DNA from 2 places in the Streptomyces sp. JL2001 genome. Region 2 is predicted to be linked to the other one. Evidence: riboswitches for the same ligand, from Rfam matches in the RefSeq annotation. Region 2 holds a riboswitch; the other holds the start of a gene.
What was found. Region 2 has a riboswitch for glycine ahead of gcvP (aminomethyl-transferring glycine dehydrogenase). Riboswitches for the same ligand answer to the same signal wherever they lie in the genome.

Region 1: another riboswitch for glycine. It lies ahead of gcvT (glycine cleavage system aminomethyltransferase GcvT); the one in region 2 lies ahead of gcvP (aminomethyl-transferring glycine dehydrogenase).

Annotation. Positions count from the first base shown of each region.
Region 1 is NZ_CP169421.1:2,405,783-2,420,119, forward strand. Features, by position in the region: gene ACE1OA_RS10430 (dipeptide ABC transporter ATP-binding protein) at 1-1,192, opposite strand, end outside; gene ACE1OA_RS10435 (ABC transporter ATP-binding protein) at 1,189-2,310, opposite strand; gene ACE1OA_RS10440 (ABC transporter permease) at 2,307-3,305, opposite strand; gene ACE1OA_RS10445 (ABC transporter substrate-binding protein) at 3,428-5,197, opposite strand; gene ACE1OA_RS10450 (ABC transporter permease) at 5,316-6,317, opposite strand; gene ACE1OA_RS10455 (enhanced serine sensitivity protein SseB C-terminal domain-containing protein) at 6,631-7,419, opposite strand; gene ACE1OA_RS10460 (enhanced serine sensitivity protein SseB) at 7,460-8,200, opposite strand; gene ACE1OA_RS10465 (AAA family ATPase) at 8,462-9,133, opposite strand; glycine riboswitch at 9,275-9,386, shown strand; gene gcvT (glycine cleavage system aminomethyltransferase GcvT) at 9,556-10,680, shown strand; gene gcvH (glycine cleavage system protein GcvH) at 10,781-11,161, shown strand; gene glyA (serine hydroxymethyltransferase) at 11,183-12,442, shown strand; gene ACE1OA_RS10485 (L-serine ammonia-lyase) at 12,600-13,985, shown strand; gene ACE1OA_RS10490 (hypothetical protein) at 14,122-14,337, opposite strand, start outside.
Region 2 is NZ_CP169421.1:6,593,557-6,607,893, reverse strand. Features, by position in the region: gene ACE1OA_RS29500 (DUF5999 family protein) at 328-534, shown strand; gene gcvP (aminomethyl-transferring glycine dehydrogenase) at 680-3,565, opposite strand; glycine riboswitch at 3,748-3,846, opposite strand; gene ACE1OA_RS29490 (PRC-barrel domain-containing protein) at 3,910-4,326, shown strand; gene ACE1OA_RS29485 (DNA polymerase IV) at 4,354-5,790, opposite strand; gene ACE1OA_RS29480 (MerR family transcriptional regulator) at 5,890-6,501, opposite strand; gene ACE1OA_RS29475 (bifunctional nuclease family protein) at 6,757-7,230, opposite strand; gene ftsR (transcriptional regulator FtsR) at 7,284-8,027, opposite strand; gene ACE1OA_RS29465 (FHA domain-containing protein) at 8,057-8,983, opposite strand; gene ACE1OA_RS29460 (DUF881 domain-containing protein) at 9,066-9,785, opposite strand; gene ACE1OA_RS29455 (small basic family protein) at 10,604-10,936, opposite strand; gene ACE1OA_RS29450 (DUF881 domain-containing protein) at 10,933-11,865, opposite strand; gene ACE1OA_RS29445 (mannose-1-phosphate guanyltransferase) at 11,967-14,337, opposite strand, start outside.

The DNA of each region.
Region 1 (14,337 bases), 4.2 Mb from region 2:
ACTCGGCCTCGGACACCGCGGCCTCGGACACCTCGGGCTCCGCGACCTCGGGCTTCGACGGCGCGGACGCCGCCTTCTCCGTCTTCGCGAGGACCTCCGCCGGTGCCTCCGGCTCGGGCGCCTCCGCCTCCGCCTTCTTCACCGTGTCCTTCGACACCTCGACCGACTCCCGCGCCGCCGGGATCGTCAGACCCTCGGCGTTCTCCGGGTGGTGGCACGCCACGCGCTGGCCCGGGCGCAGCTCCAGGAGCGGGGGCTCCTCGGTCTTGCAGAGGCTCGTCGCCTTCCAGCAGCGGGTGTGGAAGCGGCAGCCCGGCGGCGGGGCGATCGGCGACGGGACGTCGCCGGTCAGCAGGATCCGCTCGCTCTTCTGCCCGCGGCGCCGGGGGTCCGGCACCGGGACGGCCGACATCAGGGCCTTGGTGTACGGGTGCATCGGCGACTCGTACAGGCTCTTGCGGTCGGCGAGCTCCACGACCTTGCCCAGGTACATCACCGCGATGCGGTCCGAGACGTGCCGGATGACCGACAGGTCGTGGGCGATGATCACGTACGTGAGGCCCAGTTCCTGCTGGAGGTCGTCCAGGAGGTTGACCACCTGCGCCTGGATGGAGACGTCCAGGGCCGAGACGGGCTCGTCGGCGACGACCAGCTTCGGCTTCAGGGCGAGCGCGCGGGCGATGCCGATGCGCTGGCGCTGACCGCCGGAGAACTCGTGCGGGTAGCGGTTGTAGTGCTCCGGGTTGAGGCCGACCAGGCCCAGCAGGCGCTGGACCTCCTTCTTGACCCCGCCCTCCGGCTCCACGCCCTGGAGCTTGAAGGGCGCCGAGACGATCGAGCCGACCGTGTGCCTCGGGTTCAGCGAGCCGTACGGGTCCTGGAAGATCATCTGGATGTCGCGGCGCAGCGGGCGCATGCCGGCCACACCGAGGTGCGAGATGTCCTTGCCCTGGAACTCGATCGAGCCGCCGGTCGGTTCGAGCAGCCGGGTGATCAGCCGGCCCATCGTCGACTTGCCGCAGCCGGACTCGCCGACCACGCCGAGGGTCTCACCCGGCAGCACCTCGAAGTCGATGCCGTCGACCGCCTTGACCGCCCCGACCTGGCGCTGCAGCAGCCCCTTCTTGATCGGGAAGTGCTTCACCAGGCCGGTGACCTTGAGCAGGGGCTCGGTGCTCTTGTTGTCGCTCACAGCTTCGGCGCAATCTCTTCGGTCCAGATCCGGGTCCGCTCCTCCTGCGGCATGTGGCAGGCGGAGTAGTGACGGCCGTGGCCCTCACCGACCGTCGCCAGCCGCAGCTCGGGGCGCTCCGTGCGCGTGATGCCGCCCTTGGGCACATCCGCGTACGGGCATCGCGGGTTGAACGCGCAGCCGCTCGGAACGTTGATCAGGCTGGGCGGGTTGCCCTTGACCGGGATGAGCCGGTCGGTCTGGTCCCGGTCGATGCGGGGCATGGAGCCCAGCAGGCCCCAGGTGTAGGGGTGCTGCGGCTCGTAGAAGACGTCCTCGGCCGATCCGCGCTCCACGCACCGCCCGCCGTACATCACCAGGATGTCGTCGGCGATCTCGGCGACGACGCCGAGGTCGTGGGTGATGATGATGACCGCGGAGCCGAACTCCTTCTGCAGGTCCCGGATCAGGTCGAGGATCTGCGCCTGCACGGTCACGTCGAGCGCGGTGGTCGGCTCGTCCGCGATGAGCAGCTCGGGGTTGTTGACCAGCGCCATCGCGATCATCGCGCGCTGGCGCATACCGCCGGAGAACTCGTGCGGGTAGCTGTCGAACCGCCGCGCGGGCTCGGGGATGCCGACCCGGTCGAGGAGTTCGACGGCCCGCTTGCGGGCGGTCTTCTTGTCGACCGGGTGGTGGACGCGGTACGCCTCCACGATCTGGTGGCCGACCGTGTAGTACGGGTGCATGGCCGACAGCGGATCCTGGAAGATCATCGCCATGTCGCGGCCGCGCAGCTTGCGCACGGACTCGGGATCGGCCGAGAGGAGCTCCTGGCCGTTGAGCCAGACCTCGCCGGAGATCCGGGCCTTCTGCCGGCCGTACTGGCCGACCGTGTGCAGGCCCATGATGCCGAGCGAGGTGACCGACTTGCCGGAGCCGGACTCGCCCACGATGCCGAGGGTCTTGCCCTTCTCCAGCTGGAAGGTGAGGCCGTCCACGGACTTGACGAGGCCGTCGTCGGTCGGGAAGTGGATCTTGAGGTCGCGTACGTCCAGGAAGGCGTCGGACGGCGCGGACTGTCCGGACCTGACCGGCTCGCCGAGGGCGGCGCCGGTCTTCGTCAGATTGTCCGTCATGCGAGCCTCACTCGGGGGTCGATCACCGCGTACAACAGGTCCACGACGAGGTTGGCGACGACCACGCAGGCCGCGGTGATGAGCGTGACCGCCAGGATCAGCGGCAGGTCGCGCTCGCTCACACCCTTGATCGCCAGCCCGCCGAGGCCGTGGAGGCTGAACGCGGTCTCGGTCAGGATCGCGCCGCCGACGAGGGCGCCGAGGTCCATGCCGAAGATGGTCAGGATGGGGGTCATGGTGGAGCGCATCGCGTGCTTGCCGAGCACGACCGGCTCGGGCAGACCCTTGGCCCGGGCGGTACGGATGTAGTCCTCGTTGAGGACCTCCAGCATGGTGGCGCGGGTGAGTCGCGCGTACATCGCCGCGTACAGGAAGGCGAGGGTCACCCACGGCAGCAGCAGGCCGCCGAACCAGCCGCCGAAGGACTCGCTGATCGGTACGTACGAGGCGTTGACCCAGCCCAGCTGCGTGCGGAAGACGAGCATCGCCAGCATGGCGGTGAAGAAGATGGGGAGCGAGACACCGGCGAGAGCGGTGATCATCGCGACACGGTCGATGACGGTGCCCCGCTTGAGCGCGGAGACCACGCCCGTGGTGACACCCATGAGCAGCCAGAGCACGGCCGCGCCGAGGACCATGGAGAGGGTGACGGGGAAGGCGTCGACCAGCATGGTCGAGACGTCCTGCTCCGTGCGGAAGGAGTAGCCGAAGCAGGGCGCGGCACAGTGGATCGTGTCGCCGCCACCGGTGTAGTCGCGGCCGACGAAGATCCCGGAGACGAAGTGCCAGAACTGCACCAGGATCGGCTCGTCCAGGCCCAGCTTCTGGCGGATTCCTTCGATGGAGGCCGGATCCGCCTGCTTGCCGACGAACATCGCGGCAGGGTCGCTGCCGGTCATCTTGGGGATGAGGAAGAAGATGCTGAGCGTCACCAGGGTGACGACGAGCAGCATCGCGACGACGGCGAAGAGCCGTCGGACTATGTATGCAAGCATGCGGTCGGCCGGTCGGCGGCTGGGGAACCCGATCGGGTTCCCCAGCCGCCGGCCACGGCCATCACCTGCCCTTCGGACCTAGCGGCGGGTGCGCCGTTGGAGCGAGTTGATGGAGACGGGGCTTACTTGACGACGCCGAGCGACGCGTAGTCGTAGCGGCCGTTGTAGGCGTCGGCCGTGTAGACGTTGGTCAGTCGCGAGGAACGCCAGATGATGTTCTTCTCGTGGGTGAAGGGCAGGTAGACCGCGGCCTCCGAGACCTTCGTGTTGATCTGCTTGTAGAGCTCGCCGGCCTTGGCCGGGTCCGTCTCCTTCAGCGCCTGGTCGAACAGGCCGTTGATGGCCGGGTCGTTCAGCTCCGAGAAGTTGTTGTTGCCGCTCTGCAGGATGAAGCGACCGTCGACCAGCGGCTGCAGGAAGCCCTGGCCGGACGGGAAGTCGGCGCCCCAGCCCATGATGATGATGCCGTAGCCCTTGTCCTTGACGACCTTCGGCGAACCGATGATGCCGGACGTCTGGGCGCCGTCGAACTGGTCGATCTGGGCGTCGATGCCGACGGCCTTCAGCGACTGCTGGAGGGACTCGGCGGTCGCGATCTCGATCTTCTTGTTGTTGCGGACCGCGATCGTGGTCTTGAAGCCGTTCGGCTTACCGCACTTGGCCAGGGCCTCCTTGGCCTTGGCGAGGTCCGGCTTGCCGGCGAGCTTGCCGTACGGGTCGGCGGCCGGGTCGGCACCCTTGATCGCCGGCGGCAGCATGTTGGTGGCGATGTCGCCACCGGCCTGCGGGCCGCCACGGGCGGTCTGGAGGGACTTGGAGTCGGCCGCGTAGATGATCGCCTTGCGGCACTCGACGTTGTCGATGACCGTCTGCGGGAAGACCGCGTAGCGGATGAAGCCCGTCTGCGGGTTGTCCGCGTTCTCCTTGTGCTGCTGGAGCACCTTGGCGCGGGCCGAGGCGCCGACACCCGTCGCGTTGATGTCGAGGTCGTACTCGCCCTCGATCAGACGGTTGTCCATGTCGTCGGCGTTCGTGGTGAACGTGACGCTGATCTTGTCCGGCAGGGCCTTGCGGATGCCGTCGGACTTCGCGTCCCACTTGTCGTTGCGGACGAGCAGGATGGACTTGTTGGGCTTGTACTCCTGCCACTTGTACGGGCCGGAGGAGAACGGCTTCAGGCCGTACTGCGCCTTGGTGTCCTTGTCCTGGCGGACCGGGGAGGCGGCGGGCATGGCCAGCATCTGCAGGAAGTCACCGTTGGCGACCGGCAGCTTGAAGACGATGGTCTTGTCGTCCGGCGTCTCGATGGCCTTCAGGCCGAGCTTGTCGGCGGAGGTGTCCTTGTACGGGCCCTTGTACTCGCCCTTGGGGTCGAGGACCTGCTGCAGGTAGATCGGGCCGCCGGAGATGACGTCCTGGGCCCAGATGCGCTCGATGCCGTACTTGATGTCCTTGGAGGTGATCGGCTTGCCGTCCTCCCAGGTCACCCCGTCCTTCAGCGTGAAGGTGTAGGTCAGGCCGTCGGCCGAGACCTTGCCGGCGTCGGTGGCGAGGTCGGGGACCAGCTCGGTGGAGGCGGCGCCCGGCTCGGCCTTGAAGGTGACGAGCTGACGCGTGTAGTAGCGCGCGAAGTCCCACACGAAGCCGTAGTAACCGCGCTGCGGGTCCCACGAGTCGGCCTCCTGCGAGCCGATGAACTTGAGCGTCCCGCCCTTCTTGTCGGAGGCGTTGGCGACCTTGTTCACGCCGGCGTTGAAGCCGGGCGCGCCGGCCTTGCCCTTGCTGCCGCCGTCGCCGTTGCCGCCGCCACAGGCCGTGGTGACGACCATCGTGGCCGCGGCGAGCAGCGCGCCCGCGGCGATTCTGCGCCTCTGAGAGCTGTTCAGAGTCATGGTCTCGCAACCTCCGGAATAATGGCGGCCGTTACGGCGGTCCGCCGGTGGGACATGCCTCCTGTCGACAGCGGCAGGGGCTGGTCTGGGGCTGGTCTTGCGGTGTCGCGACGTTCGGTCAGCGGGAGCTCTTCGGGTCGAGCGCGTCGCGCACGCCGTCGCCGAAGAGGTTGAACGCCAGAACGGTGATGAAGATGGCGAGGCCGGGGATCACCATGAACAGGGGATCCGACTCGTAGGTCGAGATGGCCGCCGACAGCATCTGCCCCCAGGAAGCGGTGGGAGGCTTCACGCCCGCACCGAGGAAGCTGAGGGCCGCTTCGGTGAGGATGTTGGTGGGGATCATCAGGGTCGCGTAGACCGTGATCGGGGCGATCAGGTTGGGCAGCAGTTCCCTGCGGAGGATGTAGAAGCGGCCCGCGCCGAGGCTCTGCGCCGCCTCGACGTACTCGCGGTTGCGCAGGGTGAGGGTCTGGCCGCGGACGATGCGGCCGACGTAGGGCCAGCCGAAGAAGCCGATGACGAGGACCAGTGCGGCGATGCGGACGCCCGAACCGTCCAGGCCCAGCAGCGAGTTCGGCAGCACCGAGACCAGGGCGATGGTGAAGAGCAGCTGCGGGAAGGCGAGCATGACGTCCATGACGCGGCTGAGGGCGGCGTCGATCCAGCCGCCGAAGTAGCCGGCGATGATGCCGAGGACGGTGCCGAGCAGGACCGCGAAGACCGCCGCGAGGAAGGCGACGAGCAGCGAGATCCGGGCGCCGTAGACGATGCGGCTGAAGACGTCGCGGCCGTTGACCGGCTCGACCCCGAAGAGGAAGTCGGAGCTGATGCCGCCGTAGGAGCCGATCGGGGTACCGAAGAGCGGGTCGATCTGGTCCTCGTGGAACTGGTCCGGCGGGTGGCCGAGGAGGCCCACGATCAGCGGAGCGCAGATGGCCACCAGGATCAGGAACAGCACGACGAATCCGCCGGTGAGGGCGAGCTTGTCACGCTTCAGCCTGGTCCAGGCGATCTGCCAGGGAGAGCGGCCCTCGATCACCTTGGCCGGGAGGTCGGACACGGCGTCGACGGGAACCGTCGACTCGGCCGCACTCGTCTCGTGCAGTGGTGCCGTCATCGTGGTGAGGACCCCTCTCGGCCGCCGGTAGCCGGCCCTTGCCCGCCGCGGGTAGCGGCTTGGTGGAACAAACTCCTCGGGCGCAGGCCAGGAAGGCCGAACGCCCGGTGTTCCGGGGAGTCTTCAATGGGTTCGCGATCACCCGCCAGACCTGACGGGGAATGTTTGCTCAAACGTGATGCGGTCCTACGCCTTCCGTTATCCGGACGCAGTGATCGCGTGAGCGGACCATCTCGGCCGCTATTCGACCAGAACGGACATGTCCCCCAACTGCAACGGTGTCGGATGCAATTGGGGTGACGGAAGGGACGTATCAGTACGCTCGGGGCGCAGCGGGAGGGTAGCCGTAACCGGGGGCGTGCGGGGCGGGGGCTGCGTGCGCCTCGCGGTCGTAGAACGGGCGGGCATTGGCCCGCAGCCACATCGTCACCGGGTCGTGATCGTCGGACATGGCGACGGTCGAGACCGGCAGTCCGTCGGGCACGGCGGAGATCGACTGGCGCATCATCGCCCGCACCGTCTCCACCGAGGCCGCGGAGGTGTCGTAGAGGTCGAGACCGATGGCCAGGTAGGGGGAGCCCAGCGCGGGCTGGACCCAGGCGCGGCGCAGCGACCGCACGGACGGGGTGCGGTGCGCGTTCTGGGTCAGCAGGGCGTAGAACTGCGGGATCTCCAGCGCGGGCTCGGACAGTCGCAGGGGTCCCGCGGGCATGCGTTCCAGGCCGGTGGCGATCCGCCGGAGGTCGGCCCACGGGATGCCGACGCCGCCGCCGGGGTCGTGCGGGTTCAGCCAGATGCCCCAGCGGTCGGGGTAGAGCGCGCGGGCGATGTCGCGGCCGGTGACGACCTCGTGGGCCCGGTTCCAGCCGGAGGCGGCGAGCTCCTGCGCGGAGGTCACGCAGGGGGCGTAGCCGAGGGCGTCGATCTCCATCTTCCCGTACTGGGCGTCCGGGGAGCCGGCCTGGCCCTGCCAGAGCAGCATCCAGACGTTGCCGTCGGCCAGGGCGTGCAGCAGCTGCTCGTACGCGTCGTAGCGTCCGGGTGTCACCTGGCGCAGCATGTGCTCGACCTGTCCGGCCGCAGCGGTGCCTGACGCGCTCACCGTGGGTCCCGCCCCTCTTTCGTCCACCGAATCTGCTTCATCACGCGGAGGCCCGCTGGTAGAACGGGCGCACCCGCTCCAGCATCCAGTCCCCCACCGGGTCCTGCGCAACGTCCAGCAGGATGAGATTGACCGGCCAGGCCACCTCGACCCGGCCGAGTGCGCGGCCGAGCGCGTCCAGGGGCGCGTTGCGGTCGACGCCGTCCCAGGTGGCGAGCTGGACGCCGACGAAGAGGGCGGGTTCGGTGCCCTCGACGCTGGCCAGGGCGCGCCGGGCGGTGACGACGACCCCGGTGGCGTCGAACTCGGCGGCCGCGGCGGAGAGGAAGTCGACCGGGTCGTCCTGCCAGTCGGGCTCGAAGAGGCGGACCCGGCCGCCGGTCGCGGGGCCGTCCAGCGAGGTGCGGCCGACCCGGCAGAGTTCGGCCACGGCGGGCGGGGGCAGCGGGGCGCCGACGGTGCCGCCGGGGTTCACGGCGATGCCGAGCTGCGGCGGCAGGCCGCGGGCGAACTCCCGGGCCGGGGCGACGGTGAAGGACATGTGGCTGCCGACACAGGCGAGGAACTGCTGCTCGGAGCTGAAGACGGGGACGTACGGGAGGCCGTCGATCTCCATCGTGGGCAGGTCGAGGTCGGTGCTGTCGGGGCCGCCGCCGTTCGGCAGGGGCACCCAGATCGGGCTCCGTCCGAGCACCTCGACGAGCCGGCCCCCGGCAGCGGGGTTGCCCAGTGAGGCGGCCAGCACCTCTTCGAGCTCGTTGCCCGGCCACGTAACGTCCACGGTTCTCGGTTCCCCTTCTCGCGCGAAGTCGTCACGCGCCCTCGGGGCAGAACCCTAACGCCGCCCTGACCTCGCCGTGGCCAGATACGCACGGAGCACCTCGGTCCGTATCCCCGTGCGCGCGCGTCGCCGCCGGTCCGCGGCCCCTCCGCGCGGCTCCTTACGGCCAGCCGCGCACGGTGCCGGGCCGGAATCCGCCGGGCCCGGGGCGTCCGTCCCCCCTCGCCCCCCCTGCGAATCCGTGGTGGATCCGCCGGGCTCTCAGTCCGCGTCGCGGAAGGCGATCCGGCGCAGCGCGTCGGCCGCGTCCCGGTCGAGGAGGGTCGCCGAGGCGCACCCCGGGGGCAGGCGGCCCGACTCCACGGCGCGCAGCAGGCGGCCGACGGCCCGGCGGTGCCGGGCGAAGGCGTAGCCGGAGACCCCGCGGCCCCGCTCGCGCTGGCCCTCGCGGGCGGCGGCGGGGGTGACGTCGAGCATGATCAGGTGCAGGGCGCGCCCTCTTCGGCGGGCCTCGCGGGCGAGCCAGGCGCGCACCCAGGACTGGGTGCCGCAGTCGTGCACGATCACGCTCCGGCCGGCACGCAGGTCCCGCCGCAGTCCGGCGTAGTGGGCGGCGCGGACCAGCGGGCGGTAGACGGCGTAGGGCAGGAAGCGCGGCATGAGCGCCTCCCAGCGCTCCCGGGCGTCCTGCGAGTCGACTCCCCGGCCCTCGGCCGCGCGGGCCATCAGGGTCGACTTCCCGCTGCCGGGCAGCCCGGAGACCACGACCAGGTCACCGGCGGCGAAGGTCAGCGCCCGCGGCCCGCGGCCGGCCCGCTCGCGCAGGTCCCGCAGCAGGGGCGCGGCCTTGGTGCGCCGGCGGGTCCTGGCCCGGGCGCGTCCGGCCGGCAGTCCGGTGTCGGCCGCATAGGCGCCGGTCCGCTGGAACGTCATCGCTACTCCCCCTGTCGGGCCCTTGGGGAGCCCTTGCCCAAGAAGTGTAAAGAAGCGGTAATGCGGCACAAGCGATTTGCCGATGAGACCCCGCGTGCAATGATGTGCGCGCCAAGCGCACACAACCGCATATCGGCCGCTCGAATCCGCGCGGGAGAGTCCTGGACAGGCTGTAGCACTGCTGTAGCAGTCCGGGCGCCGAAGGAGCAAGACCCTCCCTTGAATCTCTCAGGCCCCGTACCGCGTGGATGAGGCAGATCTGAAAAGCGAACCGCCCCGGCAGCACCGGCGCGGCTCCACCCAAGGTGCAAGCCGAGGATGCCCTCGGTGAACCTCTCAGGTTCCATGACAGATGGGGAGGATGTCCTCACCCGTCATGCATGTCGTGCCCTGCACGCCCCCTGGGACTTGGGAGCCACCCCATGAGCAACGCCCCCCGCCTGACCGCCCTCGATGCCCTGCATCGTTCGCTGGGCGCGACCATGACCGACTTCGCCGGCTGGGACATGCCGCTGCGGTACGCCAGCGAGCGCGACGAGCACAACGCCGTCCGCACCAAGGCCGGTCTCTTCGACCTCTCCCACATGGGCGAGATCACGGTCACCGGTCCGCAGGCCGTCGAGCTGCTCGACCACGCGCTCGTCGGCAACATCTCGACCGTGGGCCTCGGCCGCGCCCGCTACACGATGATCTGCCAGGAGGACGGCGGCATCCTCGACGACCTGATCGTGTACCGGCTCCAGGAGCAGGAGTACATGGTCGTCGCCAACGCCTCCAACGCGCAGATCGTGCTCGACGCCCTCACCGAGCGCGCGGCCGGCTTCGACGCCGAGGTCCGCGACGACCGCGACGCGTACGCGCTGATCGCCGTGCAGGGCCCGGAGTCCCCCGGCATCCTGAAGTCCCTCACCGACGCCGACCTGGACGGCCTGAAGTACTACGCCGGCCTGCCGGGCACGGTCGCCGGGGTCCCCGCGCTGATCGCCCGTACCGGCTACACCGGCGAGGACGGCTTCGAGCTGTTCCTGAAGCCCGAGCACGCCGAGGGCGTGTGGCGGGCGCTGACCGAGGCGGGCGCCCCGGTCGGCCTGATCCCCTGTGGCCTGTCCTGCCGCGACACGCTCCGCCTGGAGGCGGGCATGCCGCTGTACGGGCACGAGCTGACCACCTCGCTGACCCCGTTCGACGCCGGTCTGGGCCGGGTCGTGAAGTTCGAGAAGACGACGAACGACGGCTCCTTCGTCGGCCGCAAGGCGCTGGAGGCCGCCGCCGAGCGCGCCGCCACCAACCCGCCCCGCAAGCTCGTCGGCCTGATCGCCGAGGGCCGCCGGGTCCCGCGGGCCGGCATGCAGGTCGTCGTGGACGGCCAGGTCGTCGGCGAGGTCACCTCGGGTGCCCCGTCCCCGACCCTCGGAAAGCCGATCGCCATGGCGTACGTGGACGCGGCGCACGCCGAGCCCGGCACGCAGGGTGTAGGTGTGGACATCCGCGGCACCCACGAGCCGTACGAGGTCGTCGCGCTGCCGTTCTACAAGCGCGAGAAGTGACGTTCCCCCGGGCCGCCGGCGCCCGGGTCCATCTCACTTCGCGTCTCATCTGGCAAGACCCACGTTCATCAGCACTCCCCCGATCCAGGAGAATCAGGTCATGAGCAACCCCCAGCAGCTGCGTTACACCAAGGAGCACGAGTGGCTGTCGGACGCCGAGGAGGGCGTCTCGACGGTGGGCATCACGGAGTTCGCGGCCAACGCGCTCGGTGACGTCGTCTACGCCCAGCTTCCCGAGGTCGGCGACACGGTCACCGCGGGCGAGACCTGCGGCGAGCTGGAGTCGACGAAGTCCGTCAGCGACCTGTACTCCCCGGTCACCGGCGAGGTCGTCGCCGCCAACCAGGACGTCGTGGACGACCCGTCCCTGGTGAACACCGCTCCGTTCGAGGGTGGCTGGCTGTTCAAGGTACGCGTCGCCGAGGAGCCGAAGGACCTGCTCTCCGCCGACGAGTACGCCGAGTTCTCCGCCGGGAACTGAGACCCCTTAGGGATCGATTTCATGTCGCTTCTGAACACCCCTCTCCACGAGCTGGACCCCGACGTCGCCGCCGCTGTCGACGCCGAGCTCCACCGCCAGCAGTCCACCCTCGAGATGATCGCCTCGGAGAACTTCGCTCCGGTCGCGGTCATGGAGGCCCAGGGCTCCGTCCTCACCAACAAGTACGCCGAGGGCTACCCGGGCCGCCGCTACTACGGCGGCTGCGAGCACGTCGACGTGGCCGAGCAGATCGCGATCGACCGGATCAAGGACCTGTTCGGCGCCGAGTACGCCAACGTGCAGCCGCACTCCGGCGCCTCCGCCAACCAGGCCGCCCTCTTCGCGATCGCCCAGCCGGGCGACACGATCCTCGGCCTTGACCTGGCGCACGGCGGCCACCTCACCCACGGCATGCGCCTGAACTTCTCCGGCAAGCAGTTCAACGTGGTCGCGTACCACGTGGACGAGGCCGGCCTGGTCGACATGGCCGAGGTCGAGCGGCTCGCCAAGGAGCACCGCCCCAAGGTGATCATCGCGGGCTGGTCCGCCTACCCGCGCCAGCTGGACTTCGCCGAGTTCCGCCGGATCGCCGACGAGGTCGAGGCGTACCTGTGGGTCGACATGGCCCACTTCGCGGGCCTCGTCGCGGCGGGTCTGCACCCGAACCCGGTCGAGCACGCGGACGTGGTGACCTCCACCACGCACAAGACGCTCGGCGGCCCGCGCGGCGGCATCATCCTGGCGAAGAAGGAGTTCGCCAAGAAGCTGAACTCCTCGGTCTTCCCCGGCTTCCAGGGCGGCCCGCTGGAGCACGTGATCGCGGCCAAGGCCGTCTCCTTCAAGATCGCGGCCTCGGAGGAGTTCAAGGAGCGCCAGCAGCGCACGCTGGACGGCGCCCGGATCCTGGCCGAGCGCCTGGTCCAGGACGACGTCACCGCGCACGGTGTCTCCGTCCTCTCCGGCGGCACGGACGTGCACCTGGTCCTGGTCGACCTGCGCAACTCCGAGCTGGACGGCCAGCAGGCCGAGGACCGTCTCCACGAGGTCGGCATCACGGTCAACCGGAACGCGATCCCGAACGACCCGCGTCCGCCGATGGTCACCTCGGGTCTGCGCATCGGCACGCCGGCGCTCGCGACCCGCGGCTTCGGCGACGAGGACTTCCGTGAGGTGGCCGACATCATCGCGGAGACCCTGAAGCCCGGCTTCGACGCCGTGGCGCTGAAGGCCCGGGTGACCGCGCTCGCGGACAAGCACCCGCTGTACCCCGGCCTGAAGTAGTTTCGTACCCTTTTGTTCGTACGAATCTCCGGGGCACCGCGCACACTGGACTGTGAGCGCGGTGCCCCGACCCGTGTGCCTCCCGCGCGCGATGTACCTGCTCTGTTCTGCACCACCCCGGCAGACAACGGCGTCTACCACCCACAAGGAGTCCCCCGTGGCCATCTCGGTCTTCGACCTGTTCTCGATCGGCATCGGGCCGTCCAGCTCCCACACGGTGGGCCCGATGCGCGCCGCCCGGATGTTCGCGCGCCGCCTGAAGAACGAGGGTCTGCTCGCCCACACCGCCGCGATACGGGCCGAGCTGTACGGCTCGCTGGGAGCGACCGGCCACGGCCACGGCACCCCGAAGGCGGTCCTGCTGGGCCTGGAGGGCGACTCACCGCGGACGGTCGACGTGGAGACGGCGGACGACCAGGTCGAGCGGATCAAGTCGAGCGGCCGGATCAACCTCCTCGGCGCGCACGAGATCCCCTTCGACTTCGACGAGGACCTGGTCCTGCACCGCCGCAAGGCGCTCCCGTACCACGCCAACGGCATGACGATCTTCGCCTACGACGCCGAGGGCGCGCCGGTCCTGGAGAAGACGTACTACTCCGTCGGCGGCGGCTTCGTGGTGGACGAGGACGCGGTCCAGGGCGAGAACCCGATCGTGCCGGACGACACCGTCCTGAAGTACCCCTTCCGCACCGGTGACGAGCTGCTGCGGCTGGCCCGGGAGACCGGCCTGTCGATCTCCGCGCTCATGCTGGAGAACGAGAAGGCCTGGCGCACCGAGGAGGAGATCCGGACGGGTCTCCTGGAGATCTGGCGGGTCATGCAGGCCTGCGTCTCGCGCGGCATGTCCCGCGAGGGCATCCTGCCCGGCGGCCTGAAGGTCCGCCGCCGCGCCGCGAACACGGCCCGCAAGCTCCGCTCCGAGGGCGACCCGGCGGCGCTCGCGATGGAGTGGATCACGCTGTACGCGATGGCCGTGAACGAGGAGAACGCGGCCGGCGGCCGGGTGGTCACCGCCCCGACGAACGGCGCGGCGGGCATCATCCCGGCGGTCCTGCACTACTACATCAACTTCGCGGCCCGCGGCTCCTCGCAGGAGGAGAAGGACGACGACGTGGTCCGCTTCCTCCTCGCGGCGGGCGCGGTCGGCATGCTGTTCAAGGAGAACGCCTCGATCTCCGGCGCCGAGGTCGGCTGCCAGGGCGAGGTCGGCTCGGCCTGCTCGATGGCGGCCGGCGCGCTGGCGGAGGTGCTGGGCGGCTCCCCCGAGCAGGTGGAGAACGCGGCCGAGATCGGCATGGAGCACAACCTGGGCCTGACCTGCGACCCGGTCGGCGGCCTGGTCCAGATCCCGTGCATCGAGCGCAACGGCATGGCGGCGGTCAAGGCCGTCACGGCGGCCCGCATGGCGCTGCGGGGCGACGGCAACCACCTGGTCTCCCTGGACAAGGTCATCAAGACGATGAAGGAGACCGGCGCGGACATGTCGGTCAAGTACAAGGAGACGGCGCGCGGCGGCCTCGCGGTGAACATCATCGAGTGCTGAGGCGGTGGGCCCTGTGACCAGGGTGTTTTCGCCTTGCTAGCCGAAGGGCCCGGAACCGTGGAGACGGTTCCGGGCCCTCGGGCGTTTCCCCCGCCCGCGCCGACGAGCGGCCCGCCCCGGCCCCGGTCACGACGGCTCAGTCCCGGTGCGAACTCTCCCGCGCAGCGGTGAGCTCGCCCAGGGTGCGCATGATTCCGTCGAGGTCCTCCAGGGCCCGAGCGCAGAACTCCTGATCCCGGGCCGCCTCCGCCACGCGTTCGTCGAAGGCCGGCGACGCCGCCGGGTTCGGGCCGTCTCCCAGGATGCGCGCCGGGGCGAGGAGCCAGTTCCGTCGGGACGCGTCCACGCGCCA
Region 2 (14,337 bases):
CCGAGCCCCGCGACCGGTCCGCGTCGCGGGGCACTGTTCTGCGCCCGGCACGTCGAACACAGGCGCCGAACGTACGCCTCGAACGCCTCCCCCCGGACGGACTAGCCCACCAGGGCCATAACGAACCACCCGAAGAGATGGCCCAGTTGACTTGAACCGCCCGGGCGGGTGATACGTCTTCATGCAGTAGGAAGAGCTGCCGCGAAATCCCTGCGGATCGACGTCCGTAGGGGAAGACTGGACCAACCGAACCGACCACGGGGAGCGGCCATGAGCACCGCGTCGAGCCGCAGGACACACACCACGACACAGCGAAAGAACCCATCCATGTGCCAGCACCAGCCCGCCTGCCCGACCGCCCACTCCGCCGACCGGGAGGCGGCCCGTCTGATGGCACACCACCCCGAGCAGGGCTGGAGCCTGCTGTGCAACGGCGTCCTGCTCTTCGAGGACACCGGTGAACTGCTGCCCGACGGGCAGATCATCGCCCCGCACCGCCCGCTGACGGCGGGCCAGGTGGCCCAGGCCGCCTGATCCCCCACGTCACCGCCGCGCACGGCAGCCACCGCGCGCGAGAGGCCGCGCGAGACCGCGGCCCCCGGCTCCGCCCCGTCCGGCGGCGCCCCGCACGACAAAGGGCCGGCCCGGAGAGAATCTCCGAACCGGCCCTCATTCATGCTCAGTTGTCGTACTCGTCCATCGGCGGGCAGGAGCAGACCAGGTTGCGGTCGCCGAAGGCCCCGTCGATACGGCGGACCGGCGGCCAGTACTTGTCCGCCGCGGACACGCCGGCCGGGAAGACCGCCTCGTCACGGGTGTACGCGTGGTTCCACTCGCCGCCCAGCGCGGCCGCGGTGTGCGGCGCGTTGTGCAGCGGGTTGTCGTCGGCCGGCCACGTGCCCGACGCGACCTTCTCGATCTCGCCGCGGATGGCGATCATCGTGTCGCAGAAGCGGTCGAGCTCGGTGAGGTCCTCGGACTCGGTCGGCTCGATCATCAGCGTGCCGGCCACCGGGAACGACATCGTCGGCGCGTGGAAGCCGTAGTCGATCAGGCGCTTGGCGATGTCGTCGACGCTGACACCGGTCGCCTTGGAGAGCGGACGCAGGTCGACGATGCACTCGTGGGCGACCAGGCCGGCCGGTCCGGTGTAGAGCACCGGGTAGTGCGGCTCCAGGCGCTTGGCGATGTAGTTCGCCGCCAGGACGGCCACCTGCGTGGCGCGCTTGAGGCCCTCGCCGCCCATCAGGCGGACGTACGACCACGAGATCGGCAGGATGCCGGCCGAGCCCCACGGGGCGGCCGAGATCGGGCCGACGCCCGTCTCCGGGCCCGCGGTGGGCTGCAGCGGGTGGTTCGGGAGGTACGGGGCGAGGTGGGCGCGCACACCCACCGGGCCGACGCCCGGGCCGCCGCCGCCGTGCGGGATGCAGAAGGTCTTGTGCAGGTTCAGGTGCGAGACGTCGCCGCCGAACCGGCCCGGCTTCGCGAGGCCGACCAGGGCGTTGAGGTTGGCACCGTCGACGTACACCTGACCGCCGGCGTCGTGGACCTCGGCGCAGATGTCGGCGACGTGCTCCTCGAACACACCGTGGGTGGAGGGGTAGGTGATCATCAGCACGGACAGCTCGTCGCGGTACTGCGCGATCTTGGCCCGCAGGTCCTCGACGTCGATCTCGCCGTCGTCGGCGGTCTTGACGACGACGACCTTCATGCCGGCCATCACGGCGCTGGCGGCGTTGGTGCCGTGCGCGGAGGACGGGATGAGGCAGACGGTGCGCTGGAGGTCGCCGTTGGCGCGGTGGTAGGCGCGGACGGCCAGCAGGCCGGCCAGCTCGCCCTGCGAACCGGCGTTCGGCTGGATCGAGACCTTGTCGTACCCGGTGACCTCGGCGAGGCGCTCCTCCAGCTCGGTGATGAGCGTGAGGTAGCCCTGCGCCTGCTCGACCGGCGCGAAGGGGTGCATCTGGCCGAACTCGGGCCAGGTCACCGACTCCATCTCGGTGGTCGCGTTCAGCTTCATGGTGCAGGAGCCGAGCGGGATCATGCCGCGGTCGAGGGCGTAGTCGCGGTCGGCGAGCTTGCGCAGGTAGCGCAGCATCGACGTCTCGGAGCGGTGCGCGTGGAAGACCGGGTGGGTCAGGTACGCGTCGGAGCGGAGCAGTCCGGCGGGCAGCGCGTCCTCGGCGAGGGCGTCCAGGGCCGCGACGTCGGCCTCGACGCCGAAGGCGGACCAGACGGCGGCGAGCTGGGCGCGGCCGGTGGTCTCGTCGCAGGACACGGACACGTGGTCGGCGTCGGCGCGGTAGAGGTTGACGCCGGCCTCGCGGGCGGCGGCCACGACCTCGTCGGCCTTGCCGGGCACGCGGACGGTGACGGTGTCGAAGAAGGTGTCGGTGACGACCTCGACGCCGCCGTCGCGCAGGCCGCGGGCCAGGATCGCGGCGTAGCGGTGGGTGCGCTCCGCGATCTGCTTCAGGCCGTCCGGACCGTGGTAGACGGCGTACATGCCGGCCATGACGGCGAGGAGGACCTGCGCCGTACAGATGTTGCTGGTGGCCTTCTCGCGGCGGATGTGCTGCTCGCGGGTCTGCAGGGCCAGGCGGTAGGCGCGGTTGCCGTCGGCGTCGACGGAGACGCCGACGAGGCGGCCGGGCAGCGAACGGGCGTGCTTGTCCTGGACGGCCATGTAGCCGGCGTGCGGACCGCCGAAGCCCATGGGCACGCCGAAGCGCTGGGTGGTGCCGACGGCGATGTCGGCGCCGAGCTCACCGGGCGAGGTGAGCAGGGTGAGCGCGAGCAGGTCGGCGGCGACGGTGACGATGGCGCCGAGCTCGTGGGCCTGGTCGACGACGGCCTTCAGGTCGCGCACGGCGCCGGAGGCACCGGGGTACTGGAGGAGGACGCCGAAGACGCCGCGCTCGGCGATCTCGGCCGGGATGCCCTCGCCGAGGTCGGCGACGACGACCTCGACGCCGGTCGGCTCGGCGCGGGTCTCGATGACCGCGATCGTCTGCGGCATGGTGTCGGCGTCGATGAGGTAGACGCCGTTCTTGACCTTGCCGACCCGGCGGGACAGCGCCATCGCCTCGGCGGCGGCGGTGCCCTCGTCCAGGAGGGAGGCGCCGGAGGTGGGCAGACCGGTCAGGTCGGCGACCATCGTCTGGAAGTTGAGCAGCGCCTCCAGGCGGCCCTGCGAGATCTCCGGCTGATACGGCGTGTACGCGGTGTACCAGGCGGGGTTCTCCATCACGTTCCGGAGGATCACCGGCGGCGTGAAGGTGCCGTAGTAGCCGAGGCCGATCATCGGGGCGAGGACCTGGTTGCGGTCGGCGAGGGTGCGCAGCTCGGCGAGGACCTCGGCCTCGGTGCGGGCCGCGGGCAGCCCGAGCGCCTCGGCGTTCTTGATCACGTCCGGCACCGCGGCGTCGGTGAGCTCGTCGAGGGAGCCGTAGCCGACCTGCGCGAGCATCTTGGCCCGGGCTTCGGCGTCGGGCCCGATGTGCCGCTGCTCGAACGGGATGCCCTGTTCGAGCTCGGAGAGCGGAGTGCGGTTGGCGGTCATGTACGGAGGCCTCCTGGTCGTCACGACCTGCGAGGGGCACCACGGCGCGGGTACCCGGACGGCCTCCCCCTCTGTCATCTCAACCTGAGAGTTTCACCGGCATGCCGAAGGAGCGCGCCGGCTTTCACCGTCGGTGAGGGCGGATGTCGACGGACGACTCCCGCCCTGCTTTCCAGAGTGACCTCGTCCGTGCGGTACAGGGGCCTGAGAGATTCCGGGGAGGATTTGCTCCTTCGGCGCCTCCGAAAGGTTTCTCCGGAGGACTCTCCCGCACGGGGTCAGCAGCCACAGCCAGCCTACCAGCGAGGTTCCGTTCCCCGTCGCTCAAGTGGCCGACATCCCAGATGTGCACTTTCGTAGTCCTTGTAGAGCAGTTGCGACCTGTTGGAGGGACCGTGCAGACCGACATCGATCCGCGCAGCCTGATCGGCCGCAAGGCGTTCGACCGCAACGGACACAAGATCGGCACCGTGGACGAGGTGTACCTGGACGACGCGACCGGAGTTCCCGAGTGGGCGGCGGTCCGCACGGGTCTCTTCAGCCGGGACGCCTTCGTCCCCCTGGAGCCGAGCGAACTGGTCGGCGACGGCCTCCACATCCCGTTCGAACGCGCCTTGATCAAGGACGCCCCCGACTTCGGCGTGGGCCGGCACCTCTCCCCCGAGCAGGAGCTCCAGCTCTACCGCCACTACGACATCGCCCTCCCCCCGCCGCCCCCGGACCGCGACTTCGGCCGCTTGGCGGGGCAGGGCGACGCCTGACCGCCCTCCCGGTCGCCGCGTCAAGGGTCAGGGCCCTCCGGGCCCCGGCCCTGTCCGGGCGGCCGCCACGCCCGTCGGCCCGCCCTCGACCAGGGGCAGCGGGTCCGCCGGCGCCAGGTCCGGGTCGTCGACGAGGAAGGTGCGCACCCGGCCCGGCGCCGAGCCCGGCTCCTCGAAGCGGACGGTGACCCGCCCCACTCCGCTGCCCTGCACCCAGCCGGCGCCGAACGCGGAGTGCCGCACGTCGTGGCCGGGTGCCCAGCGGCGCTCGGCGGCGGACGGCTCCGGTTCCGGCACGGCCGTTTCGGCCTCCCGTGCCGCCGGAGCGGTCTCCGGACCCGCCCCCGCCGTGTCCGCCGATCCCGGCCGCGTCCCCGTCTCCTCCGCCCGCGCCTCCGCCTGGGCGAAGAGGTCCTCCTGGGTGTAGTCCGCCAGGCCGCTCACGCCGACGCCGAGGAGCCGGATCCCGCCCGTCGTGTCCACGGACTCCAGCAGCCGGCCCGCCGCCTCCCGGACCACCACCGGGTCGTCCGTCGGTCCGCGCAGCGTCTCGGACCGCGTGAGGGTCGAGAAGTCGTACCGCCGCACCTTGAGGACGATCGTGCGCCCGGAGTGCCCGGAGCCCCGCAGCCGCCCCACACAGCGCTCCGCCAGCCGCTCGACCTCCATGCGGATCCGCAGCCGGTCGTGCAGGTCCACGTCGAAGGTGTCCTCGACCGAGACCGACTTCGCGTCCCGCTCGGCCACCACGGGCCGGTCGTCGTACCCCTGGGCCATCCGGTACAGGGACGTCCCGTGCGCCCGTCCGAGCAGGCGTACGAGTTCGTCCTCGCCCGCCTCCGCGAGGTCCGACACCGTGGTCATCCCGGCCCGCCGCAGGTGTTCCCCGGTCGCCGGTCCGACCCCGGGCAGGATCCGCACGGACTTCGGGCCGAGCAGCTCCCTCTCCGTCCCGGGTTCGATGAGCACGAGCCCGTCGGGCTTCGCCTCCTCCGAGGCGATCTTCGCGATCATCTTGGAACCCGCCAGCCCCACCGACCCCGTCAGCCCGGTGGCCCCGAGAATGTCCCTGCGCAGCCGCTCACCGGCCTCCCGCGCGCTCGCCGCGTCGTCGGCCGCGCCCCCGGCCTCCAGGTCCACGAAGGCCTCGTCCAGGCTCAGCGGCTCGACGAGCGGGGACAGCCGCCCGAGCAGTTCCATGACCTGTTCGCTGATCGCGCGGTAGAAGGCGAAGCGCGGCACGAGATAGGCGGCGTTGGGCGCCAGCCGGCGGGCCTGCCCCATCGGCATCGCCGAATGCACGCCGAAACGGCGGGCTTCGTACGAACAGGTCGCGACGACGCCACGGGGGCCGAGGCCCCCGACCACGACCGGCTTCCCGCGGAGACTCGGCTTCGCGGCCTGCTCGGCGGCGGCGAAGAAGGCATCCATGTCCAGATGCAGGATCGTCGGCGCGGCTCTCACATCTCCGATGCTCCCCTACGCCACTGACAATCGGACCCCGGCGCGGAACCGGGCTCCCGCCGACGCCCGGGCGCACGCGGGGCCGGGACACCCGCCCGCTCAGACGGCCCGGTCGCGGCGCCGTCGCGCGAGCTCGTCGCCCGGGTTGTGCCCGACGAGGGTCTCGCCGGTGTCGACGCGTTCCCCGTGCAGCTGTGACAGCGCCGACTCGACGTCGCGCCAGACCACGCCGACCGCGATGCCGAAGACGCCCTGCCCGCCCTGGAGCAGGTCCACGACCTCGTCGGGCGAGGAGCACTCGTAGACGGTCGCCCCGTCGCTCATCAGCGTCATCCGCTCCAGATCGCGGAAGCCGCGGGCGCGGAGGTGCTGGACGGCGGCGCGAATGTTCTGCAGCGCGACCCCGGTGTCGAGGAAGCGCTTGACGATCTTGAGGACGACGACGTCCCGAAAGCTGTAGAGCCGTTGCGTCCCGGAGCCGTAGGCGGGACGTACGCTCGGTTCGACGAGCCCCGTCCGGGCCCAGTAGTCCAATTGGCGGTACGTGATCCCCGCTGCCGCGCACGCGGTCGGGCCGCGGTATCCCACGGTGTCCGTACCCGCACCGGCATCCGTCCCGAGGTCGCCCGCCCTGCCGTGAAGCGGATACGGACCGCTCTCCGCGGGCGCCCGCCCGAGAGAGCCCCCTGCCGTACCGTCGCCGCTGCTCATCACGCCGACCCTCCGTCCTTGACCTGCCCACACGAAGGTAGGCAGTCACTCGGGGTGCGTCAACGATCGCCACACTCGGCACGCCGAGTGATAATCACCCTGAGAGTGGTTTCCCGTGTCTCTCTTCCGGGAAAGGCTACTCGAATGCTCTGACAGCACCCCGTCAACGGCAGTCGACTTCCGGCCATCGGAAGCGAGAGGCCGGCCCACCGACCCGGGACCGTCGAACGGTCGAGGATCAGCGGCCGGCCCGGCTCACTGGCTGTTGGTCCCGAAGTCCTCGGGGGAGATCTGGTCGAGGAACTCGCGGAACTTCTCCACCTCGTCCTCCTGTTCGTCCGGAATCGCGATACCGGCGTCGTCGAGCACACCGTCGCTTCCGAAGATCGGTGTACCCGTGCGCAGAGCCAGCGCTATCGCGTCGGAAGGTCTGGCGCTCACCTCGACACCGCTGGCGAAGACCAGCTCCGCATAGAAGACCCCTTCACGGAGATCCGTGATGCGGACCTCGGTCAGCTCCTGCCCCACGGCCTCGAGCACGTCCTTGAAGAGGTCGTGCGTCAGCGGCCTGGCGGGAGCCATGCCCTGCTGGGCGAAGGCGATCGCGGTCGCCTCCCCCGGTCCGATCCAGATAGGGAGGTACCGATCGCCTCCCACTTCACGCAGGAGCACGATCGGCTGGTTGGAGGGCATTTCCACCCGGACACCCACAACGTCGAGCTCGTTCACACAGCAACCCTAGGACGTGCCCGACCGGTTTGGGTAGTCGGGCCGCTCCAAGATCACGGCAGACGGAGCCCCAGGGCGGTCTGGACCAGGGCGGCGTGGAGCCGGACGGAGAGCCCGGCGAGTTCCTTCGCGGTGGCCTCCGCATGGGCCCTGGTCTGCGGGTTACGGTGCCGGCGCAAGGGTGCGACGACCTGTTCGACGAGCCCCGCCTCGCGGTCCGCGGCGGCCTTGACGGCTCGAAGGTGACGAGGTTCCAGACCGAATCTCCCCAGATCCGCGACAAGTCGCGCCACGGTGACCGTCTCGGCGTCGTAGCCGCCCTCGGGTCCCGGCGCCACGAGTCCGTACGACTCCCACTCCGCCAGCTCCGACTCGTCCACCTCGGCGGCGGCGAGCAGCTCGGCACGACCCACCCGTGCGGCGGTCGGCCGGTCGGGGTCACCGTCCCAGGCCCCGTCCAGCAGGTCCCGCTGCGGGCTGGGCGAGGGGAGCTTGACCGTCTCGCCCCGGGCGAGGGCGTCGAGATGCTCGCGGATGACCTTCAGCGGAAGATAGTGGTCCCGCTGCATCCGAAGGATCCGAGCGAGGCGCTCGACGTCCTCCGGGCTGAACTTCCGGTATCCGGAGGCCGTCCTCCGGGGCTCGACGAGCCCCTCGGCCTCCAGGAACCGGATCTTGGAGATGGTCACTTCGGGGAACTCGTCGCGCAGCTGGCTCAGCACCGTCCCGATGCTGACCAGCCGCTCTCCCGCGGCGGCGGTGCCGTGTCCGGCACCGCCCGTCGGTGTACGCAGCATGGACCTTCCCTGACGGCTTCCCCGAGGCGTCACACGCCCCGTTGGCTCGAGTAGAACACCAGCCGGTACTTGCCGATCTGCACCTCGTCGCCGTTGGACAGCACGACCGCGTCGATCGGCTCCCGGTTGACGTACGTGCCGTTGAGGCTGCCGACGTCGGCGACCACGAACGTGCCGTCGGGCTGACGGCGGAACTCCACGTGGCGGCGCGACACCGACGACGACTCGTCGTCCAGGAAGATGTCGCTCTGCGGGTGGCGGCCGGCCGTGGTCAGCTCGCTGTCCAGCAGGAAGCGACTGCCGGAGTTCGGTCCCCGACGCACCACCAGCAGGGCGGAACCCGGCGGGAGCGCCTCGACGGCGGCCAGGGCCTCGGGAGACAGCGACGGAACCGCCGTCTGTCCGGTGGCCTCGGAGTCGTAGTAGGCCTCGAGGCCCGAGATGGAGATCGTCGACGTGGTCTCGGAGGGTCGCTCCGGAGCGGCCCCGCCCCGCAGCGGCGCGCCGCAGTGGGAGCAGAACCGACTGTCCGCGGCATTGCGGTGACCGCACCTCGTACACACCGGCATGGACGGATCCTCCTGCCGCGGCTGACCCGCGGAGGCCTGGGTCGCGTACGGGTCGGGGGTGAACCCTCCACCCGTACTTGAGGTTGATGGTTCCCCGAAACCTATGCGGGCGGCACCGGCAGGGTCAACAGACGACGCGCCGTGTCCACCGACCTCGTCGCGGAACAGCGGGCGCTCGCCACCCTGCTCCTCACTCTGGGCATGACGCGGAGCGCGGTGCCTGGCGTTGCCGCCGTCCTCGCTTGCGCTCTTGCCGAACAACTTCGCAAACCACTTCACGGGCGATTCCCCTTGACTGAAACAGACCCGCCCGTGGGGCAGGACGAACCCTGACTCAACACACCTGCCGACCGGGACATCTTCACAACGTCCATACCCTCCGGACAGTTTCCACCACGCACCACGCTTGTGGTGCGGCGACCCCCCGCAACGTCATCCCCATGTCGCGCGACCGCCATCCGTCCCCGCCTCACTGCGAGGACGACTGAGCGTAGTCAGGCCGCTTCGCAGGTCGCAAGGCATCCACAATGATCTTCTCGGACCGGGCCACCGTGGCTGTGGCCTGCTCCTTCTCCAGCGTCTGCACGACGCCACCGGGGATGTTGAGCGCGGGCTCGAGATCCTCGGGCTTGCCGATGACCTTGAAGACGTACGGAGCGGTCACCTTCGTTCCATCGATCTGTATGTCACCGTCCCCGCCGGAGAAGTAACTGTCCGCGACCACCCGTACGTCGTTGACCTGGATCGCCTCCGCTCCGGCGGCCCGCAGTTCCTGGATGGCGTCGAGCAGCATGTCCGACTCGACCGCGCCGGAGCCGTCGTTGATCGTCAGCGTGATGCCCGGGCCCTCGGCGGCGACGGTGCCGGCGAGGATGCCGAGCTGGCTCTCCTTCTCCTGCGTCTGCTTGCGCGCCTCCTCGGCCTGGTCCGAGCTGGACTCCAGCTCGGAGCGCTGGCTCTCCAGGCGGGTCTTCTCGTCCTCCAGGCGCTGGGTGCGGTCGTCGAGTTCGTCGAGGATACGCACCAGGTCCTCCTGGCGGGCACCGCGCAACGCGCTGTTGTCGCTGGTGGACCGGACCTGGATGGCGAGTCCGAGGCCGAGGACGAACAGCAGCACGGCGACGATGAGTTGGGCCCGGCTGACGCGCGGCGGCCACAGCCCGGCGGCGAGCCGCTGCCGACCCGTCATCGCCGGCTCGGATTCCCCGGGAGCGGCCTGGACCGGGTCTCCGGAAGCGGCGGGCGCTTCCGCGGCGGTCTGGGCGGGCGGAAGCGGCCGGCCGACGGGGCCGCCGGGGCGGGGAGCCCCGGGGCCGGCGGGACCGGCGGGGGCTCCGTGGTCGGTGGGAACACCGGGAACGCCCGGGCGGGCGGGGCCTCCGTGGTTGCCGGGAGCTCCGGGGCCGGGCGGTGTCGCGGGGCCGGTGGGAACACCGGGACGAGCGTTGCCGACGGGACCCGCTGTGCCGGAAGGCGTTCCGGGGCGGGCGGGACCGGCGGGACGGCCCGGTGTCCCGGGTACGCCGGGGCCGGCGGGCACAGCAGGACGGGCGGGGCCTCCGGGCGCTCCCGCCCCGGCCGGTCCTCCGGGACCGGCAGGTCGGCCGGGCACGGCAGGTCGGCCGGGCACGGCGGGACCGGCGGGGCGGCCGGGCACAGCGGGGCCGCCGGGGCCGGTGGGTACTCCGGGACCGGTGGGAGCGGGCGGGTTGCCAGTGCCGCCGGGCACGGCGGGCCGGGTGGGGTCCCCGGTGCGGGCCGGTCCCCCAGGCGTCGTGGGGGCGGTCGGGGCGGAACCCTCGGCGCGGGCGTCGCCGTCCACGGGCGCGGCACCGTTCTCGGCGCCGGTCACGCCCTCGGGGCCGTCCGCGCCGTCGCGCCTCGTCCCCTCGTCGCCCTGCGCGTGCTTGGGGGCGGCGTGCTGCGGGGAGTGCTCGTCGCCGTGCCGGGGCGGATGGCCGCCGGCGTGCTTCGGCTTGTGCTCGTCGCTGTGGTCGCTCATCGGCCTCACGCCCGGAACACGTGCCGCCGGATGGCGGCCGCGTTGGAGAAGATGCGGATGCCGAGGACGACGACCACGCCGGTCGACAGCTGCGCGCCGACGCCCAGCTTGTCGCCGAGGAACACGATCAGCGCGGCCACGACCACGTTGGAGAGGAAGGAGACCACGAAGACCTTGTCGACGAAGATCCCGTCCAGCATGGCCCGCAGACCGCCGAAGACGGCGTCGAGGGCGGCCACCACGGCGATCGGAAGATAGGGCTCGACCACCGCCGGAACCTCGGGCCGGACCAAAAGTCCGACCACCACTCCCACGATCAGGCCCAGTACGGCGATCAAGATGTGCCCTTCCCTGTGTCGGCCGTGGCCCGCCCGGTGGGCTTGGCCGCCCCGGCTCCCCTCGGCTCTGCTGTGCGGACGATCAGGCTCGGCGCTGCCGGAAGCCGCACGTCGGCCTCGGCCGAGATGCGGGTCCGGATGCCGAAGTTCTCCTGCAGCGCGTGCAGGTACTGACCGTCGGCGCTGTCCTGGAACGCGGTGCTGAGCCGCTGCCCGTCCCCCACCGCGAGCACCGTGTACGGCGGCACCAGCGGCTTGTTGTCGACCAGTATGGCGTCGCCGGCGGCCCGGATCGCCGAGAGCGACGTCAGCCGCTGCCCGTTGATCGCGACGGCCTCGGCGCCCGACTCCCACAGACCGTTGACGATCCGCTGCATGTCCCGGTCGCGCACCCGGCCCGTGTCGGAGAACCCGCTGCTCTCCCGGGGACCGCCACCGCCCGAGTCGGTGCCCTTGGCGTCGTCGACGACGAGCTTCACCCCGGGACCGTGCACCGGAGTGGCGCCCGAGAGGAGCGCCACCAGCTCGGCCTGGTCGCCGCCGTGCTGCTCCAACGCCTTGCGCTGCCGCTCCCCGACCTCGCTCCGGATCTTCTCGACGTCCTGCTCGAGCTGGTCGGCCGCCGAGGACTCGGCGTCGATCCGGTCGATGAGCTCCTGCCGCTCCTTGGCGAGGACCGGCGCGGAGATCCGCGCCTCGGCGGCTCCGACCGTGACCACGGCCGCGGCCAGCACGAGGCCGGCCGCGAGACCGAGCTTGGCACGCAGGGTCCGCGGCAGACCGCCGCCGCCCTCCGCCTCGCGCCGCGCGGAAGCCTCCGCGTACCCGTCGTCGAGCGCGTGGTCGATCACGTTGTTCAGCAGCGACATGGAGGCGTCCGGACGCGGGGGCGGTGCTCCGGTGCTCCGAACGGGGGGCTGCTGCGACATGCCGCACATCGTCGCACGTCGCGGCTGCTACCGCCGAATGGCCCCACCCGGGAACCGGGGGGTGTCACTCGGACACCACCCGGTCCACCGGTCACATCCGGCTACTGACCTGCGCTCTCGACCACACTCGACCACTCGTCGAGCAGCGCCTGGGCCGAGGTGTCGTCGGGACCCTCCGCCCACAGATGGGTGACGGCCTCGGCCGGGTCGGGCAGCACCATCACCCAGCGCCCGTCCGCCTCCACCACCCGGACGCCGTCGGTGGTGTCCACGGACCGGTCGCCGGCCGCCTCCACCACCCGGCGCATGACGAGGCCCTTGACCGCCCACGGCGTCGCGACGTCCCGCTTGAGGACGTGCGCCCGCGGGATGCGGGCGTCGATCTGGCTCAGCGTGAGCTGGGTCCGCGCGACCAGGCCGATCAGGCGGACGAAGGCCGCCGCACCGTCGAAGACGCTGCTGAACTCGGGAATGATGAACCCGCCGCGCCCGTCCCCGCCGAAGATCGTCGACTCTTCCCGGCCGACCCGGGTGAGGTCGTCCGGCGAGGTCGTCGTCCACTCCACCTGGGTCCCGTGGTACGCGGCGACCTGCTCCGCGATCCGGGTGGTGGTCACGGGCAGCGCGACCCGCCCCGAGCGCCGCTCGGCGGCGACCAGGTCGAGCATGACCAGAAGTGATCGGTCGTCCTCGATGATCCGCCCGCGTTCGTCGACGAGGGAGAGCCGCTCGCCCACCGGGTCGAACCGGACGCCGAACGCCGCCCGCGCCGACGCGACGATCTCGCCGAGCCGGACGAGTCCGGCCCTGCGGGTCTCGACCGACTCCGTGGGCCGCGACTCGTCGAGGCCCGGGTTGATCGTCAGCGAGTCCACCTGGAGCCGTCCGAGCAGGCTCGGCAGAACAAGACCGGCACTGCCGTTCGACGCGTCGACGACCACCTTGAGCCCCGCCTCGGCGATGCCGGTGGTGTCCACGTTCCGCAGCAGGGAGCCGGTGTACGAGTCGTAGACGCTCGCCGGGAAGGTGAGGTCGCCGATCTCGCCGGGGAAGGCACGCCGGTACTCCTGACGTGCGAAGACGCGATCCAGCTTCCGCTGTCCGGCCTGCGACAGGTCGGCCCCGCGCTCGTCGAAGAACATGATGTCGACCGAGTCGGGGACGCCCGGCGAGGTCCGCAGCATGATCCCGCCCGCGCTCCCTCTCGCCGTCTGCTGCCGCGCCACCGGCAGCGGTACGTTCTCCAGGTCGCGGACGTCGATGGCGCTCGCCTGCAGCGCCGAGATCACCGCGCGCTTGAGCGCCCGGGCGCCTCGGGAGTGGTCACGCGCCGTGGTGACCGTGGACCCCTTCTTCAGGGTCGTCGCGTACGCGCCGGCGAGCCGCACGGCCAGTTCGGGCGTGATCTCCACGTTCAGGATGCCGGACACCCCGCGTGCGCCGAAGAGGTGCGCCTGGCCGCGGGACTCCCAGATCACCGAGGTGTTGACGAAGGCGCCGGCCTCGATGGTCTTGAAGGGGTAGACCCGGACGTTGCCCTGGACGATCGACTCCTCGCCGATCAGGCACTCGTCACCGATGACGGCGCCGTCCTCGATCCGGGCGGCCCGCATGACGTCGGTGTTCTTGCCGATGACGCATCCGCGCAGGTTGCACTGCTGACCGACGTAGACGTTGTCGTGGATCACGGCTCGGTGGAGGAAGGCACCGCTCTTGACGACCACGTTCGAGCCGATGACGGTGTGCTCGCGGATCTCGGCGCCGGCCTCGACCTTGGCGTAGTCGCCGATGTAGAGCGGTCCGCGCAGGACGGCGTCGGGGTGGACCTCCGCGCCCTCCGCGACCCATACGCCCGGGGAGATCTCGAAGCCGTCGAGTTCGACCTGGACCTTCCCCTCGAGCACGTCGGCCTGAGCCTTGACATAGCTCTCGTGGGTGCCGACGTCCTCCCAGTAGCCCTCGGCGACATAGCCGTAGATCGGCTTGCCTTCCTTCATGAGCTGCGGGAAGACGTCACCCGACCAGTCGACCGGAACATCCGCCTCGACGTAGTTGAAGACCTCGGGCTCCATCACGTAGATACCCGTGTTCACGGTGTCCGAGAAGACCTGTCCCCAGGTCGGCTTCTCCAGGAAGCGTTCGACCTTCCCTTCCTCGTCCACGATCGTGATGCCGAATTCCAGAGGATTCGGTACCCGGGTCAGACAGACGGTGACCAGAGCGCCCTTCTCCTTGTGGAAGGCGATCAGGTCGGTGAGATCGAAGTCGGTGAGCGCATCGCCCGAGATGACGACGAAGGCGTCGTCCTTCAGCGCTTCCTCGGCGTTCTTCACACTCCCTGCGGTACCGAGCGGTTTCTCCTCGTTGGCATACGTGAGCTCCATCCCGAGTTCTTCGCCGTCACCGAAGTAGTTCTTGACGAGTGAGGCGAGAAACTGCACCGTGACAACGGTCTCGGTGAGACCGTGCCGC